DNA from 4 places in the Pilosibacter rotomagensis genome. Region 1 is predicted to be linked to each of the others. Evidence: predicted binding sites of a transcription regulator. Region 1 holds the regulator's gene; each other region holds the start of a gene.
What was found. The regulator LexA, encoded in region 1, represses DNA repair genes until DNA is damaged. The targets are predictions, from matches to a motif close to CNAACANNTGTTNG.

Region 1 (4,218 bases):
TGGACAGCCTTGCTCTGTGCAATGCCCAGCTGCATCTGCAGACTGCTTATAAAAACTTTTTCCGGGATCCATCGTTTGGATTTCCAAAATTCAAGTCAAAAAAGAATCCTGTTAAAAGCTATACCACAAACAGTGTCAATGGAAATATCCTGTTAAAAGATGGGAAACTGAAGCTCCCAAAGGCAGGCTGGATCCGGATCCGGCAGCATCGTAAGATCCGGGAAGATGCCTGCTTGAAAGGCGCATCCGTCTGTCTGGAAGCTGATGGGCGGTATTATGTTTCTCTTCTGTATTTTTGTGAAGAAAAGCCGGTGGAAACAAGGAACATAAGGCAGGCCGTCGGACTCGACTTTTCCATGAAAGAACTATATGTAGATTCCAATGGAAAACATGCAGGTTATCCGCACTATTTCAGAAACAGCGAGGAAAAACTGGCGAAAGCGCAGAGAAAACTGAGTCATTGCCGGAAGGGAAGCAATCGTTATAAAAAACAGCAGAAAAAAGTGGCGCGGATCCATACACATATCGCTCACCAGAGAAAAGATTACTTGCATAAAGAATCAAGAAAGATAACCAATTTCTATGATATCGTATGTATCGAAGATCTGGATCTGAAGACGATGAGCGGGGAACATCGTTTTGGAAAAAGTGTTCATGACAACGGCTGGAGAATGTTCACAGATTTTTTGCAGTATAAACTGGAACGGGAAGGGAAGAAACTTGTCCGCATCGACCGCTGGTATCCCAGTTCCAGAACATGCAGCTGTTGTGGAAAAATAAAACATGATCTGAAACTGGAAGAGCGGGTATATCTTTGCAGCTGCGGAAACCGGATGGACCGTGATGAAAATGCGGCAGTCAACATCTGCAGGGAAGGTCTGAGAATGTCCGGGATCATATTAGAAAAAAGCGAAAAAGCATCATAAAAATATATCAGACAAAAAGAACCGTGGGACACACGGGGATCGCTCGTGAATGCTTTGCCCAACGGGGTAATCGAACGAGAAGCCCCCACTTCAAGCATGAGCTAAGTGGTGGGAGTATGTCACATGTCCGCTTCAAACAGGAACGTCTGATTGTACTGGTCAAGGGCAATCTGCATTTCCATGATTTCGCCGGAGATATGTTCGTAATCCTGTTTTACCAGTTCCGGATCGTAATTGGTATAGCGATACTCAGGAACGGCATTCCTGGAGCTGAATGCATGGGAAGATTCCCTCATTTTCGGAAGGCATTTCCGCATGGTGTCCAGGGTCGCTTTGCGGGAGTTGAGCTGTGCCATCCTTACCAGAATGCTGTCGACGCTCATTTCCGTATCGCCTACCATGATCTTTGCTGTTGCGTTGGCCAGGTTCAGGGCGTGCTTGATAATAACGGTTTTTCGATCAATTTCTTTCAACGTCTCGGAAACGGCGGAGTAGTCATACTCCGGGATGACCGGTTCCTCGCCGACGGCGGCAACGTATGTACGGGATGTCGCTTCCTTGGCTTCCCAGTAGGACTTTTCGTCCGCCAGGCTTTTGAGCAGTTTATTGGCATAAGCCGAAGTCATTTTCATGATGTATTCGCCTCCTTCGCATCAATTCCTTATGACACGATTATAAGGCGAGAGAGGGAAGATGTCATTGAACCCTTGGTTTAAAGAAACCCATAAAAGAGGAATATCCCCGTCAATGACGAGGATATTTTCAATGCTAGTATGTAACAGTCTGCTGAGAATGATAAAGTTGTCCAGGCTTGGAAGTGATTTCCCGGCGATCCACTTATAGATTGCCTGCGGGTTCTCAAAGCCGAACGCACCCTGGATCTCGCGATTGGATGCTGCGGATTGCGACCATATCGTAAGAATGAATATGAGATCAGGTTTCATCTGCTTCCGCAATTCTGGAGAAAAGGCTACGCAGTGGAAGCTGCATCGGCTGTCATCAACTACGCGTTTTCCATTTAGAAAGCAGACGCACTGTTTGCAGGACAGAATCCTCATAATACTGAATCTGCAAAGGTTTTGCGTAAGCTGGGTTTTCACTATATTGGTGACGAATTTTACGAACCAACCGGCTTATATCATCCGTCCTATGAATTAAAGCAAAAACATTGGAATCGCAGATTCTGGTTTGCCGAGCTCTATAGGAGTAAATGATACATTGGAAGATCATGAAATAATATTTAACCCGACAAACGGCTGCATCTCATTTCGGGCATAAGACATTTCGACTGATATTCTCGAAATAGGGAAAGGGACAACAGCGCAAGAGCACAGCCTGGAAGATATGAAAAAATCTCCGACAGTTCCACTGCAAAAACACAGCGGACTGCCGGGGATTTTTCTTTTGTTATAAACAAATCAGCTCATCATGCGGAAAAGACCGATGACTTTACCGAGGATCTCTACGTGATCCAGGATGATCGGGTCCATCGTGGAGTTTTCTGGCTGGAGACGGAAGTGACCGTTCTCTTTGTAGAACGTTTTTACGGTCGCGGAGTCATCAACGAGCGCAACGACTTTATCGCCGTTCTCGGCGTCCGGCTGCTTTGCAACGATGACTTTATCACCGCTGTAGATCCCGGCTTCGATCATACTGTTTCCTTTTACCTTTAACATAAATACTTCTTTATTCGGGAGCATTTCGGCAGGGATCGGAAGATAATCTTCGATATTCTGCTCCGCGAGGATCGGAGTTCCGGCGGCGACCGTACCGATCACCGGCACATTTACAACTTCACGTCTTGTAAGAGCGAAATCATCATCGAGAATCTCGATAGTTCTCGGCTTCGTCGGATCCCGGCGGATATATCCGTTCTTCTCCAGGGATTCCAGGTGGGAGTGGACCGAGGAGGTGGATTTCAAGTGAACCGCCTCACAGATCTCGCGCACAGCCGGCGGATATCCTTTCTTTAAAATCATTTCTTTTATATATTCAAGTATTTCTTTCTGCTTATCAGTAATTTTTCCCTGACTCATGAGACCCCTCCTTTTATTCGTCACGGCGATTAGGAAAATGGCAACCGCGCATACACGGGGAGACATTTGACGACCGCTGTAATAATCTGCAAAAGAATATTTCTTCTCTGCATACATAGTATCATAAACTGCGGAAAAAAGCAAACCTTTGTTCGAAAAAATGGAGAAAAAGAATTGACAAACATATGTTCGCGTGATAGAATCTAAACCAGAACAGATGTTCCCAAACATGAGTTTGCACTTACTGAATACAGAGGAGGAACCAATATGAAGAAGTATTTGATCGCTCTTGTGATGATCGTGATGATCATGTCCTGCTTTTTTGGAAAGACCCTGGTTATGGCGAATGAAGACGAGGATGATGCCGTCTATAACCGCTATTATACGACGATCGAGGTGGAAAAAGGTGATACCCTCTGGTCTGTTGCAAAAACTTATTATCATCATTCCGGTATGTCCGTGCGGGAATATGTATATGAGCTGAAACTAATCAACGGAATGGTTTCTGACGAACTCCGTGCCGGTGATATGATCTCCGTGGAGTATTATGCGGAGACGCCGGGAAACCCGTATATAAAGTGATGATATAAGACAGAAAGATACAGAAGAGAGGATGCGGAGAGAAAGACTCTCCGGGCTGCAAACGAGATCCTTTGGGCAGAATGATGTCCGGGGATCTTGTTCTTTCTCCGGGATACTTGCATTCCAGCTGACCGGCGGCCAAAAGTTCCTTGCTTGCTATTGCCGGGATAAAACGGTACAATAGGAGGAGCAGAAGAGAGAGCAATAGGAGGAACCAATGAAATTATTCCATTTATCGGACCTTCATATCGGAAAGAGAGTCAATGAGTTTTCGATGATCGAAGACCAGAAATATATTCTTAAAAGAATTCTTGATCTGGCGGAAGAAGAAAAGCCGGACGGGATCATCCTGGCCGGTGATATTTATGACAAGCAGATCCCGTCCGCGGAGGCGGTCCAGGTGTTCGACGAATTTATCACAAGGCTTGCCGGGAGAGCGATTCCTGTTTTTATTATCAGCGGGAACCATGATTCGGCGGAACGGCTGGCTTTCGGCGGAAGACTGTTGAACAGCCGGGGGATCTACCTTTCGCCTGTATATGATGGGAGTGTCACGAAGATTCCGCTGAAGGATCAATACGGAACAGTCTGGATCCACCTGCTCCCGTTTATCCGCCCTTCGACTGTGCGGCATGTATTTGAGAATGAGGCGGATCTGGTAACGGATGTCCAGA
Region 2 (4,218 bases), 1.5 Mb from region 1:
AAGGAAATGATTTTCTGTGGAGCTTTCTCCTGATCATTCTCTTATGCGGAACAGGGCTTTACTACACGATCCGCTTAAGATTCATCCAGGTCAGAAAGTTCGGAGAAGGCGTCCGCCAGGTATTCGGACATTTCAGCATGAACGGCGAAAAGCATGAGAAAGGTGAGATGACCCCGTTCCAGTCCATCGCCACGGCGATCGCTGCCCAGGTAGGAACCGGAAACCTCGCAGGAGCGGCGACAGCCCTCATCGGAGGCGGACCTGGTGCGATCTTCTGGATGTGGGTCAGCGCATTCCTCGGAATGGCGACGATCTATGCGGAGGCAGTTCTGGCACAGACATATAAGACAGAGGTAAACGGCGAGGTGACAGGAGGCCCTGTCTACTATATCAAAGCGGCGTTCAAAGGAACGTTCGGAAAAGGACTCGCAGCTCTGTTCGCGGTATTTATTATTCTTGCTCTGGGCTTTATGGGAAACATGGTTCAGTCCAATTCCATCGGGGCAGCGTTTGTGGAAGCATTTCAGGTATTCCATGTGGAACTTTCGCCGGTGATCGTCGGCATTGTTGTCGCAGTGATCGCAGCGGTGATCTTCCTTGGAGGAACAAAGAGTCTGGCAACGGTAGTTGAGAAGATCGTTCCGATCATGGCCGGTGTTTATATCGTCGGCAGCCTGATTCTGATCTGCATGAACATCACGGCTCTTCCGGCAGCGTTCCTTTCCATTATTGAGGGGGCGTTTGCACCGGAAGCAGTTCTCGGCGCAGGCGCGGGAATCACAGTGCGCGAGGCGATCCGCTATGGTGTTGCCCGCGGCCTTTTCTCCAACGAGGCCGGTATGGGTTCCACACCGCACGCACATGCGAGAGCAAAAGCGGAATCCCCGCATCATCAGGGACTCTGCGCGATGGTCAGCGTCTTCATCGACACATTTATCGTCCTGAACCTGACTGTATTTTCCGTTCTCACGACAGGCGTTATGAGCAGCGGAAAGGACGGCACAGCGCTTACACAGGCGGCATTCATGAAAGGATTCGGCAGCGCCGGCATCATCTTCGTCGCGGTGTGCCTGTTCTTCTTCGCATTTTCCACGATCTTAAGCTGGCATTTCTTCGGACTTGTCAACGTGAAGTACCTGTTCGGTGAGAAAGCGTCAAAGCTTTACTCCATGATTGTTGTTGTCTGCATCGTGATCGGTTCCTGCCTGAAGCTGGAGCTTGTATGGTCTTTAGCAGACTTCTTCAACGGTCTGATGGTCATCCCGAACGTCCTTGCACTGCTGGCACTCAGCGGGCTCGTGGTGAGAGCATCGAAGGAGCGGTAGACGCAGAAGTCTTTTAAAATGAAATATTGACAGCCGGAAAGGCTGAGCGTAAGGCGGCAGACTGTGTATTGTGGGCATGGGCTGCCGTCTTTTTGATTTACGCGAACAAAGAGCCAAAGTCCGCGCTTGCGCGAGGCCTTGGCATTGTCGCGATAACAAGTGGTACATGTAAAAAAATCTCCCCGGAATTTGTGAAGGATGCCGATTGACAGCCGGATGGAAATCCGATATAGTACCCATATCTGAAATCTTTCCGGAGTTTATCCGGATCACCGATCTGATATAGTGAGCACGAAAAAATATGTGCTGCAGATCGTCACACCGGCGGGTCGCCGAAAGAATCGTGGAAAGCCAAATGAATAAAACGAAAGGAGACGGGAGGGAAGTATACTGCTTCGCAATGCGAAGAAACAACAAGAAATGGTTGACTTTTTACAGGGATTATATTATGATTAACGAGTACAGAACACTTGTTCGCATCTAATGACTGATCGGGCGGCATCTGCGTTGATCCTGCAGATTTTACGGGAGACCGCCTGGATTCTGATCGATTTTGTTATCCGGAAAATAAAAAGTGCAGTTCCGGATTTTGGAGGAAAAATATGAATAAAGATGATAAATTAAAAGCCCTTGATGCGGCTCTCACACAGATCGAAAAAGCTTACGGAAAAGGTTCCGTTATGAAACTCGGAGATTCCGGCGCAAATATGAATATCGAGACGGTTCCGACCGGTTCTCTGAGCCTTGATATCGCTCTCGGCCTCGGCGGAGTCCCGAAGGGACGTGTTGTAGAGATCTACGGGCCGGAGTCCAGTGGTAAGACGACGGTCGCTCTCCATATGGTAGCGGAAGTACAGAAACGCGGCGGTATCGCTGGATTTATCGACGCGGAGCACGCACTTGATCCGGTATACGCGAAAAATATCGGCGTTGATATCGATAACCTCTATATCTCCCAGCCGGATAACGGCGAGCAGGCGCTGGAGATCACGGAAACAATGGTGCGCTCCGGTGCCGTCGATATCGTGATCGTGGACTCCGTAGCGGCGCTTGTTCCGAAAGCAGAGATCGACGGCGATATGGGTGACTCCCACGTCGGCTTACAGGCCCGTTTAATGTCCCAGGCGTTAAGAAAACTGACCGCGATCATCAGCAAGACAAACTGTATCGTGATCTTTATCAACCAGCTCCGTGAGAAGGTTGGCGTCATGTTCGGAAATCCGGAGACAACGACCGGCGGACGTGCGTTAAAGTTCTATTCCTCCGTCCGTCTCGATGTGAGAAGAACCGAGTCCTTAAAGCAGAGCGGAGAGGTGATCGGAAACCATGTCCGTGTAAAGGTCGTAAAGAACAAGATCGCGCCGCCATTTAAAGAAGCCGAGTTTGACATTATGTTCGGAAAAGGAATCTCCCGTGAGGGTGATGTCCTTGATCTCGCTGCCGATGCGAATATTGTTGAGAAGAGCGGTTCCTGGTATGCATACAAGGGCGCAAAGATCGGTCAGGGACGTGAAAACGCAAAGAATTATCTGCTGCAGAATCCGCTGATCTGTGAGGAGATCGAAAACCAGGTGAGAGAGCTCCACGGACTGGAAGCACAGCACGTTGTCCCGGGTGAGATGGCTGCAGAGACAGCTCCGGAGGAGACACTGGCTGCGGAGACAGAGGCAGACGAGTAAAAAGCAGGAACAGCGTTACCTTTCACGGAACGTCAGAAACAGCATTCCTGCAGACAGTACAGGGACTTCTCTGAATAACAGGGAGAAGAATAACTGTAGATAGAAAGATACAGGAAACACACGGATGAGAGAGTGGATACAGGAAGAACACCGGGAACATAAAATGTATGCCGGTGCAGATGGGGAGGCGATCCCGGAGGAGTTTCGGGAAGCCCGAAATAAGGGACTCTACTATCTCCAGTTTTCCGGAAAAACAGAAAATGAGATGCGTAAGAAGCTGGCGGAACAGGAGCTTTTGCCAGCCTCTGTTGAAGATGCGATCCTTTTTCTGAAACATTACCGGTATCTGGATGATGAGGACTATGCAAGGCGGTATGTAGAGAAAAACGGACATAAAAAGAGTATCCGCCAGATGAAATTTGACCTCCGCCAGAAAGGTGTCAGCGATGATCTGGTGGAAATGATATTCGAGGATATGGAAGTTGACGAGTCTGCCCAGATCCTCGGACTGCTGAGAAAGAAAAACTACGATCCGGAGGAACCGGACCCGGCAAAGCGTCAGAAGATCTACGCGTTCCTGGCGAGAAAAGGCTTTTCTTATGACGCGATCAACAGTGCGATGAAACAGTGGGAGTGAGAAGCTGTTTTTGATCGGTGAACAGGAACTGCAGTGCTGCTTTTCAGAGGCTGAGAGAGCCCGCGGACTGCAGTTCGACAACCTTCGTGGGGATGCACAGAAGTCCCTGGAATGCGGGCATTATACTTGACATAATGCATAAAACAGTTTAGAATTGAAGTGTTGTAATTAGTACAATGAAAACTAAATAAAGGAGGTGCTCCTGTGTCACCAATAATCAGCATGTTGATAGCAGCAATTATTGTGGCTCCTATTACCTGGAAGATAGCTGTGGCTCACCATAAAAAAAGTTACGAGAGTAAGATCGGAAGCGCAGAGGAAAAATCCAGAGAAATAATAGATGAAGCATTGAAGGTCGCCGAGACGAAGAAGAAAGAAGCTCTCCTGGAAGCGAAGGAAGAGAATTTAAAAGCGAAAAACGAGCTTGAAAAGGAAACCAGAGAACGGAGAGCCGAGATCCAGCGTTATGAGCGCCGCGTACTGAGCAAAGAGGAAAACCTTGACAAAAAATCTGAGGCAATGGAGAGAAAAGAATCCAGTCTTGCCGCGAAGGAAGAAACTTTAAGAAAACGTTCTT
Region 3 (4,218 bases), 850 kb from region 1:
TTTCCCACAAAACAGACATTGATCGGTCTTTCTGTTCCACTCATGATGCCGCCTCCTCTTTAACTTCGATCCCGCCTGTGATCCGCCTTCCAAGCGCCAGACGGGTTCCGCGGACTTTGATGATCATCGTTCCGCTGTTTTTCTTGTTCATCACAAGAAGAGGAGTATTCTCATTTACACCCAGCGCCTCCAGACGCCGGTTGATCGCATCTTCCACATGAACCGATTCGACCAGGTACGTTGTGCCAATCTTTCCTTCATAAAGTTTCATCCTGTGTCCATCCTTCATTATCATAGTCGATAGCAGTCTTCCTGTCATCTGGAAATATTGTATTCTTATTGAGAATAATTGTCAATAATCGTATTCCGGTACATTCGTCCGCCCGGTGCGGGCAAAGGCATGTGTGCACATATCAAAAAGACTGAGAGCTTCTGTCTCCCAGTCCTTTTTCCTTTTTTATAGCAGTCACATACCTTCGTCTGTAAAATCCTTCCACAGCATTTCCCCGGAATACAAAATATTTCTTCTTCCTGCTGTGCGTTCTAATGATCCTCCAGTTCCAGCAGCATCTGTTTCACTTCCTTCATCCGGTCACGCAGCTTAGCTGCTTCCTCAAAGTTCAGTTCCGCTGCCGCCTGGCGCATCTTCTTTGTAAGTTCCTTTACAAGTTTCTCCAGTTCCCTTGCATCCATAGACTCCGGATCTTTCTTAAATTCTTCCTCATTCGCGCTGACTGCCTTTGAAATCGCGATCAGATCACGGACTGCTTTTTTGATCGTCTGCGGGGTAATTCCATGTTCCTCATTGTACTTCTGCTGGATCTCCCGGCGGCGATTCGTCTCGTCGATGGCGGCCCGCATGGAATCTGTGATCGTATCTGCATACATGATGACATGACCTTCCGCGTTTCTGGCCGCACGCCCGATCGTCTGGATCAGGGATGTCTCTGAACGAAGAAATCCTTCTTTATCCGCATCCAGGATCGCAACAAGCGTGATCTCCGGGATATCGAGTCCCTCTCTGAGAAGGTTAATTCCGACAAGGACATCAAAGACGTCCAGACGCATATCCCGGATGATCTCCGCACGCTCCAGCGTATCAATATCCGAGTGCAGATATTTTACACGAATTCCGGCTTCCCTGATATAATCCGTCAGGTCCTCCGCCATACGCTTTGTGAGCGTCGTGATGAGAACTTTATTGTGCTTTTCCACTTCTTTATTGATCTCGCCCACCAGATCATCGATCTGTCCTTCCACCGGACGGACAGAGATTTCGGGGTCCAGAAGCCCTGTCGGGCGGATGATCTGCTCCGCACGCAGGAGTTCATGTTCCGCCTCATAAGTGGACGGCGTCGCCGACACGAACATCATCTGGTTGATATGTGTCTCAAACTCCTCAAAATTCAGCGGACGGTTATCAAGTGCGGACGGCAGACGGAAGCCATAATCCACCAGTGTCTTTTTTCGCGATCGGTCACCAAAATACATGCCGCGGACCTGCGGAAGCGTAATATGGGACTCGTCCACGATGATCAGAAAATCATCCGGAAAATAGTCGAGCAGCGTGCACGGCGGCTGCCCCGGTGCGGAACCCACGAGATGGCGGGAATAGTTCTCGATCCCGGAGCAGAATCCAGTCTCCCTCATCATCTCCACGTCAAAGTTTGTCCGCTCAGCGATCCTCTGTGCCTCCAGAAGCTTATCCTCACTTTTAAAGAAGGTTACCTGCTCCTTCATCTCTGCAAGAATATTCTCAGTCGCACGCATCATCTTTTCCTTCGGAACGACATAGTGGGATGCCGGGAAGATCGCCACATGTTCCAACTGTGCCTTCACCTCTCCGGTCAGCGCCTCGATCTCTATGATCCGGTCCACCTCGTCCCCGAAGAACTCGATCCTGTACGCCTCACTTCCGGAGTATGCCGGAAATACTTCCAGCACATCTCCTCGCACACGGAAACTTCCTCGTTTAAAATCCATCTCATTTCTTGTATACTGGATATCGATCAGTTTGTGGATCACTTCATCTCTGTCTTTTTCCATTCCAGGGCGCAGCGAGATCACCATGTTCTTATAATCGATCGGGCTTCCCAGACCATAGATACACGATACCGAAGCTACAATGATCACATCATTCCGCTCAGAAAGGGCCGCTGTCGCAGAATGACGCAGCTTATCGATCTCATCGTTGATCGCGGAGTCCTTTTCAATATAAGTATCCGTCGACGGCACATAGGCCTCCGGCTGATAGTAGTCGTAATAGGATACAAAATATTCCACCGCATTATTTGGGAAAAACTCCTTCATCTCCGAATAAAGCTGTGCTGCCAGCGTCTTATTGTGCGCGATCACAAGTGTTGGTTTATTCAACTGCTGGATCACGTTCGCCATCGTAAATGTTTTACCGGATCCAGTCACACCGAGCAGTGTCTCAAACTGATTGCCTTCCCTGAAGCCTTTTACCAGCTGTTCGATTGCCTGCGGCTGGTCACCGGTCGGCTGATATTCTGATACAAGTTCAAAATGATCCATGGTTTCCTCCTGATTCGGTCTATTTCATCTTTTTTAGTTTCATGCTTCTTTCATATTATTCCGGTCTCGCATCCTGGAATTAAAAATATATTTAACTGCTTTTAAGTATACCATGTCTATATAGAAATGTACAGTTATTTTCGAACTTATGTTCTATTTTCCATTTGCTCCCGCTATCCTACGCCCCGCACGTATATTGCACGTAAAAAGGCGGCGTCCCCATTCTCCCTCTATCGGAAGTCGGAAACGCCGCCTTAGCGGTTCATATTATGGGAAACTGCTGTTTCTCATTTTTTAAATCAGTCGTCCAGCTCGTCCTCGCCTACAATCTCGTCGTACTCTTCAGTGTCGAGAAGTTCATCGAACGCATCAGCAACGATCTCGTACTCCTCGTCGCTCTCGATGTTCTGGATATCCGGAGTTCCATTGATCTCTGTGTAGCGGTATAAGTATACCTCGCCATCCTCAGCCTCATTTCCGTCTAACGGAAGAAGCGCGATATATTCCTTATCAGCCGCCTCAAAGATCGTAAGGACCACGCACTCTAACTCGGTTCCGTCATCCAGTGTCAGAGTCACGGTCATCTCTTCATCGTTTGCAGCATCCTGATTCATATTTTTGTCCTTTGCCATAAGCTCAAATTCCTCTCATTTCCGGCATCCTGCCGTTTCTTGCAGCGGTTCTTTTCTGTCACGGCTGCCATTTTTTATAGGATACCAGTAAACTGCCATAAAATCAATAGAAAGAATTGCTACTTTTAAAAAGAAGCGATCAGTACGTTACTGTACACGGTAGGAATTTTCTGAACTGAAAATTCCGTACAATACAGTTGTGACAGCAGATTTTGCCGATTCGGAATGCGAAGCATCGGCAAAATCCTGTTACAGTGCGCGGGCATGGAGTGCCCGTGTACTGTAACGTCAGTACTCAACTCCCCGTCTCGCCATGATCCCGCGGTCAAACGGATGCTTTCTCTTACAGATCTCCGAGACATAATCCGCTGCCGCGATCAGCTTCTCCGACGGATCTCTCCCAGTGAGAACGATCTCCAGCCCGTCCGTCTGATCTCTTCCGGGGCGGTTTTCAAGAAATTCTAGGACATCGCGTTCCGGAACCATCCCGTAATTTACAGCCGCCATGATCTCATCAAACACCACCAGATCCGCATGTTCCGCGAGTTTCACCGCTTCGCCAAACAGCTCTCTGTGGTATGACGCACATTCCCTTTTCGTCTCTTCATCCATCGACCGGACAAAGCCAAATGTTTTCCGGCACGGGATCAGCGTAACCTCCGGGATTTTCTTTAAAATTTCCACTTCCCCGGAATTGTCCGTCTTTAAAAATCTCGCGATCACCACGCGTTTTCCGCATCCTGCCGCCCGGACGGCCAGTCCGACCGCCGCGCTCGTTTTTCCTTTTCCATCTCCGCAGTAAATATGAACAAGTCCCATGTTTCTCCTCGCTTTTTAAAACAGAGTGCAAAGTGCAGTAATTCCGTGAGGAATTTGTCAACTTGCGCTGACCAGAATTGCTTACCAGGTCCCACGTACATTCGACTTGATCACAGTCCTGCTTCCTCCACAAACCGGGAAACATCCGTCTTCCTGTGATACCGCTCCTTCACCGCCGCTACATGAAGCCGGTCCTTCGCACGTGTCAGGGCGACATAGAACAGCCGTCTCT
Region 4 (4,218 bases), 1.4 Mb from region 1:
TGTGGGGTTTCTTCTCTCCTTCGGCACCGGAATTTTGATCCGGCCGCTTAAATACGCACCGGTGATCGATTCTTTACACTTCATGATCTGGGCTGCCGTTCCCACAGCGACCACATTTCCGCCGTGTTCCCCGGCCCCCGGACCGATATCCACGATACAGTCCGCCGCCCGCATCGTATCCTCATCGTGTTCCACGACGATCACACTGTTTCCGAGATCCCGAAGATGTTCCAGCGTTTTCAACAGCTTATCGTTATCTCTCTGGTGCAGTCCGATACTCGGCTCATCAAGGATATAGGCAACCCCCACAAGTCCGGAACCGATCTGGGTCGCCAGACGGATTCGCTGTGCCTCGCCGCCGGAAAGGGTACCCGTCGCCCGGGATAAGGACAGATAATCCAGTCCCACATCGATCAGGAAGCTGATCCTCGCCCGGATTTCCTTTAAAATCTGTTCACCGATCATCTTCTGCATCTCAGATAGCTTCAGATCATCGATAAACTCCCTGAATTTTACGATGGACATATTCGTAGCCTCGTAAATATTCAGCCCACCTACCGTCACTGCCAGAGAAGACTGCTTTAAACGCTGTCCATGACAGGTGGTACACGGTGTGATCCGCATAAAACTCTCGTACTCTGCCTTGCTGGCCTGGGAGAACGTCTCCCGGTAACGGCGATTCACATTCTCAATCAGGCCCTCAAAGGCCACGTCATAAACGCCGGTTCCGCGCTGTCCTGTATAGTGGACCTTTACTTCCTTTCCGCCGGTTCCGTAGATCAGGATATCATGGATCTCCTTCGGATAATCTTTAAACGGAGTATCAAGATCAAAGTGATACTCTGCCGCCAGGGCATCCAGAATCGCCCTCGAAAAGCTTCCCGGCTTCGCGCAGGACTGCCAGCCGAGGACGACGATCGCTCCCTCGTTGATGCTTAAAGACTTATCCGGAATCATAAGGTCTTCGTCAAATTCCATCTTATATCCCAGACCGAAACAGTCCGGGCAGGCACCAAACGGGTTGTTGAAGGAGAAGCTTCGCGGCTCCACCTCCTCGATGCTGATCCCACAATCCGGGCAGGAAAAGCTCTGGCTGAAGTTAATCGGCTCGCCGCCCGTCACGTCCACGATCATCAGACCGTCGGACAGCTTCATCACCGTCTCGATGGAGTCCGTCAGACGCTTCTCGATCCCCGGCTTCACAACGAGACGGTCCACAACGATCTCGATATTGTGCTTGATATTCTTCTCCAGCGATATCTCTTCTGACAGCTCATGAAGATTTCCGTCGATCATCACGCGGACATAGCCGCTGCGTTTCGCCTGTTCCAGAACCTTCTCATGACGTCCTTTTCTTCCACGGACCATTGGCGCTAAAAGCTGGATCTTCGTCCGCTCCGGCAGTGTCATGATCTGGTCCACCATCTGGTCCACGGTCTGTTTCCGGATCTCCCTGCCGCACTTCGGGCAGTGGGGGATACCGATCCTCGCGTACAGAAGACGCATATAGTCGTATATCTCCGTCACAGTTCCTACGGTGGAACGCGGGTTGCGGTTCGTGGATTTCTGGTCGATGGAGATCGCCGGGGAAAGTCCCTCGATGCTCTCAACATCCGGTTTTTCCATCTGGCCTAAGAACTGGCGGGCGTAGGAAGATAAAGACTCCATATAGCGTCTCTGTCCCTCCGCGTAGATCGTATCAAATGCCAGGGAAGATTTTCCCGATCCCGAAAGTCCAGTCAGGACTACCAGCTCATTTCTTGGGATATCCAGGGAAATATTTTTTAAGTTGTGCTCGTTGGCACCTCGTATTTTTATATATTGCTTCGGCATTGTGTCTCTCCTCTTTGCCATGTCTGCTTTTGCTTTATCATTCTCACGGAATTTCCTGAGTATACGTTTCGTCAGAAAATCCGGATATTCTCGTATGTTACGGACTTATTTCCTGTTACGCCCAGTATATCACATTTCGTTTTTATATGCAAACGTTTGTTCGTTTTTATATGAAGGTAAAATTATTCACCTTTCACAAAATACGCACAACAGCAAGAGACCCCGACAGCAAACTGCCGGGATCTCTCTTTATGGGGTTCTATGAAATTTTACATCATAAGCTCATTAAGCTTTTTGTATTCATTCCTACCAGGAAACTTCCACATGATATCCGCCGTTCTGATCCTTCGTGATCTTATATTTCACGCCATCCGCGTCTGTCACGGTTCCGCTGGTCTTTACCTTACCGGATTCGTTGACTACATATGTCTTTCCGTCAACGGTGACTTTCTCGTACTTCATTCCTTCTTCCGCACTCACAAGGCGTCCGTTCTCGTAGAGACTTCCGTCCTTCACACCCGTGAATCCGTCGCCTCTCTTTCCGATACTGCCTGAAGTCGTAAAGTAGAATACTTCGTTGTCATGGTTATCGTCATTGACCACGATCCGTCCGGTCTTCATCTTTCCGTCGCTGTCAAAGTAGAACTTTCTGCCATCACTCAACTCCACAAGACCTGTCTTCATGCGGCCCTTCTTATCGAAGCAGTAGGTCTCTCCCTTGATCTTCGCTATTCCGTATCCGCAGGCCTCCGTTGTTTTATAGGATGTGGAGTATGCGCGGCCATCTTTAAAGTAGTACCAGTTTTCCTCAGCGTCATCCGGGGATGCCATATATCTCCAGCCGTTCATCTGCTGTCCGCCGCTGCGGAAGTAGCGAAGGGCATTGACATCGCTGTTGGAGAGGTCGTCACGTCCTGTAGATGTGTAATCAGACTCATTTACCCAGCCAGTCAGCATTCTTCCGCTGTGGTCAAAGATATAGGTCTCACCGGAGATCTTCAGTTCACCATCATAGATCAGCTTTCCACTGGAATTAAAGTAGTACCAGTACTCACCCCAGTCATCCTCTCTGTCCGCCAGTTTTCTCCAGCCCGTCGTCATAGCTCCGGAATCTTCTAAATGATAGATCTTACCATCGATCTCCACCCAGCCGATATCCAAAACGGAGTCCGTAAAGTGGTACCACACGTCATTGATCTGTTTCCAGCCGTTTGTGTACGCCTTTCCGTTTGCTCCGAAATATCTCCATCCGCTTTCGTTCCAGCGGCTGTTGTTGATGTACTTCCATGTGTTTGTGATCATGACACCATTCTCATTTACATAATAGGTATCATCGATCAGGCTGTTTGTCTGCATCACTCCATTATAATCCATATAATACCATGCATCTTTGGAGCATACCCAGTCATTCCGAACGAGGCGTCCGTTGTTGTCATTGTAGTAATACCATTTTCCATTCTGCTGTGACCAGTCCGCAAAGGAAGTCGTCGCCATTCCTGCGGTTAAAATCATCGCTGCAACTGCTGCACCTGCAAAATATCTCTTCTTCATAGAAACCCTCCTCTTCTAAATATTTCCGTTTCCGGAATATACTTTTTCACTTTCCCACCGGTTTCCTTTTCATCGTTCCCACGGTGGCTATTTGTTTTCGATATCTCCGTTAGATATCTTTCGTTTTTTGTTTGTACTTGTATTATACAGAAAACTTCCTAAAAACTCTTCTCTTTTTCCTTACATTTCATTAAAAATATGACGCAAAAATGCGGCAAAAACAGGATTGCATTCCCATTTCTGCCGCATTTAAAATTTTCTTATGATTTGCCGCCGGACACTGCAGTTTCTCCCTATGTCTTACCGCAGCACTGAACGTATATCCGACATTTTTATTTTACTCTGCATCTCCAAACAGACGGTTAACTGCACTGAAGATACCTCTTAAGGATGCTCTCGTGATGTTGGAGCTGATGCCGACACCGTATGTCACCTTTCCGGTCTTCTGATCCATCAGGTGGATATAGGAAGCCGCCTGTGCCCCGGAACCGGATGTCAGCGCATGCTCGCTGTAATCGAGAACCTTGATCGAGATACCAAGCTCCTCCTCCAGTCCGCGTTTCACAGCATCGATCGGGCCGTTTCCGACACCTTCAAACTGTTTTGTCTCGCCGTGGTCAGAGTAGGTAACAACAGCAACGGTTGTGAACTGGTCTCCGGACTCGAAATCTGTGATCTTACACTTGCGGAAGTGGTACGGTTCCTTGCGGTCGAGATACTCGATGCGGAACTCTTCCATGATCTGATCCGGCGCAACCTCACCCTGCTTCTCTGCGATCTTCTGGATCACATCCGCGAACTCCTTGTGCATGCCGCGCGGAAGCTTGAATCCAA

Region 2: a site for LexA is predicted at 1,789-1,802, ahead of recA (recombinase RecA). Genes of this name have one in related genera too.
Region 3: a site for LexA is predicted at 2,677-2,690, ahead of uvrB (excinuclease ABC subunit UvrB). Genes of this name have one in related genera too.
Region 4: a site for LexA is predicted at 1,983-1,996, ahead of uvrA (excinuclease ABC subunit UvrA). Genes of this name have one in related genera too.

Annotation. Positions count from the first base shown of each region.
Region 1 is NZ_CM170323.1:1,973,093-1,977,310, reverse strand. Features, by position in the region: gene ACI3EW_RS08705 (RNA-guided endonuclease TnpB family protein) at 1-926, shown strand, start outside; gene ACI3EW_RS08700 (hypothetical protein) at 1,046-1,558, opposite strand; gene ACI3EW_RS08695 (GNAT family N-acetyltransferase) at 1,829-1,948, shown strand; gene lexA (transcriptional repressor LexA) at 2,345-2,962, opposite strand; gene ACI3EW_RS08685 (LysM peptidoglycan-binding domain-containing protein) at 3,230-3,544, shown strand; gene ACI3EW_RS08680 (exonuclease SbcCD subunit D) at 3,762-4,218, shown strand, end outside.
Region 2 is NZ_CM170323.1:486,243-490,460, forward strand. Features, by position in the region: gene ACI3EW_RS02180 (alanine/glycine:cation symporter family protein) at 1-1,325, shown strand, start outside; gene recA (recombinase RecA) at 1,928-3,004, shown strand; gene ACI3EW_RS02190 (regulatory protein RecX) at 3,129-3,641, shown strand; gene rny (ribonuclease Y) at 3,864-4,218, shown strand, end outside.
Region 3 is NZ_CM170323.1:1,126,637-1,130,854, reverse strand. Features, by position in the region: gene feoB (ferrous iron transport protein B) at 1-44, opposite strand, end outside; gene ACI3EW_RS04990 (FeoA family protein) at 41-271, opposite strand; gene uvrB (excinuclease ABC subunit UvrB) at 544-2,535, opposite strand; gene ACI3EW_RS04980 (DUF1292 domain-containing protein) at 2,835-3,167, opposite strand; gene ACI3EW_RS04975 (cob(I)yrinic acid a,c-diamide adenosyltransferase) at 3,456-3,986, opposite strand; gene ACI3EW_RS04970 (ATP-dependent helicase) at 4,097-4,218, opposite strand, start outside.
Region 4 is NZ_CM170323.1:564,234-568,451, reverse strand. Features, by position in the region: gene uvrA (excinuclease ABC subunit UvrA) at 1-1,833, opposite strand, end outside; gene ACI3EW_RS02485 (PspC-like choline-binding domain-containing protein) at 2,140-3,384, opposite strand; gene leuA (2-isopropylmalate synthase) at 3,722-4,218, opposite strand, start outside.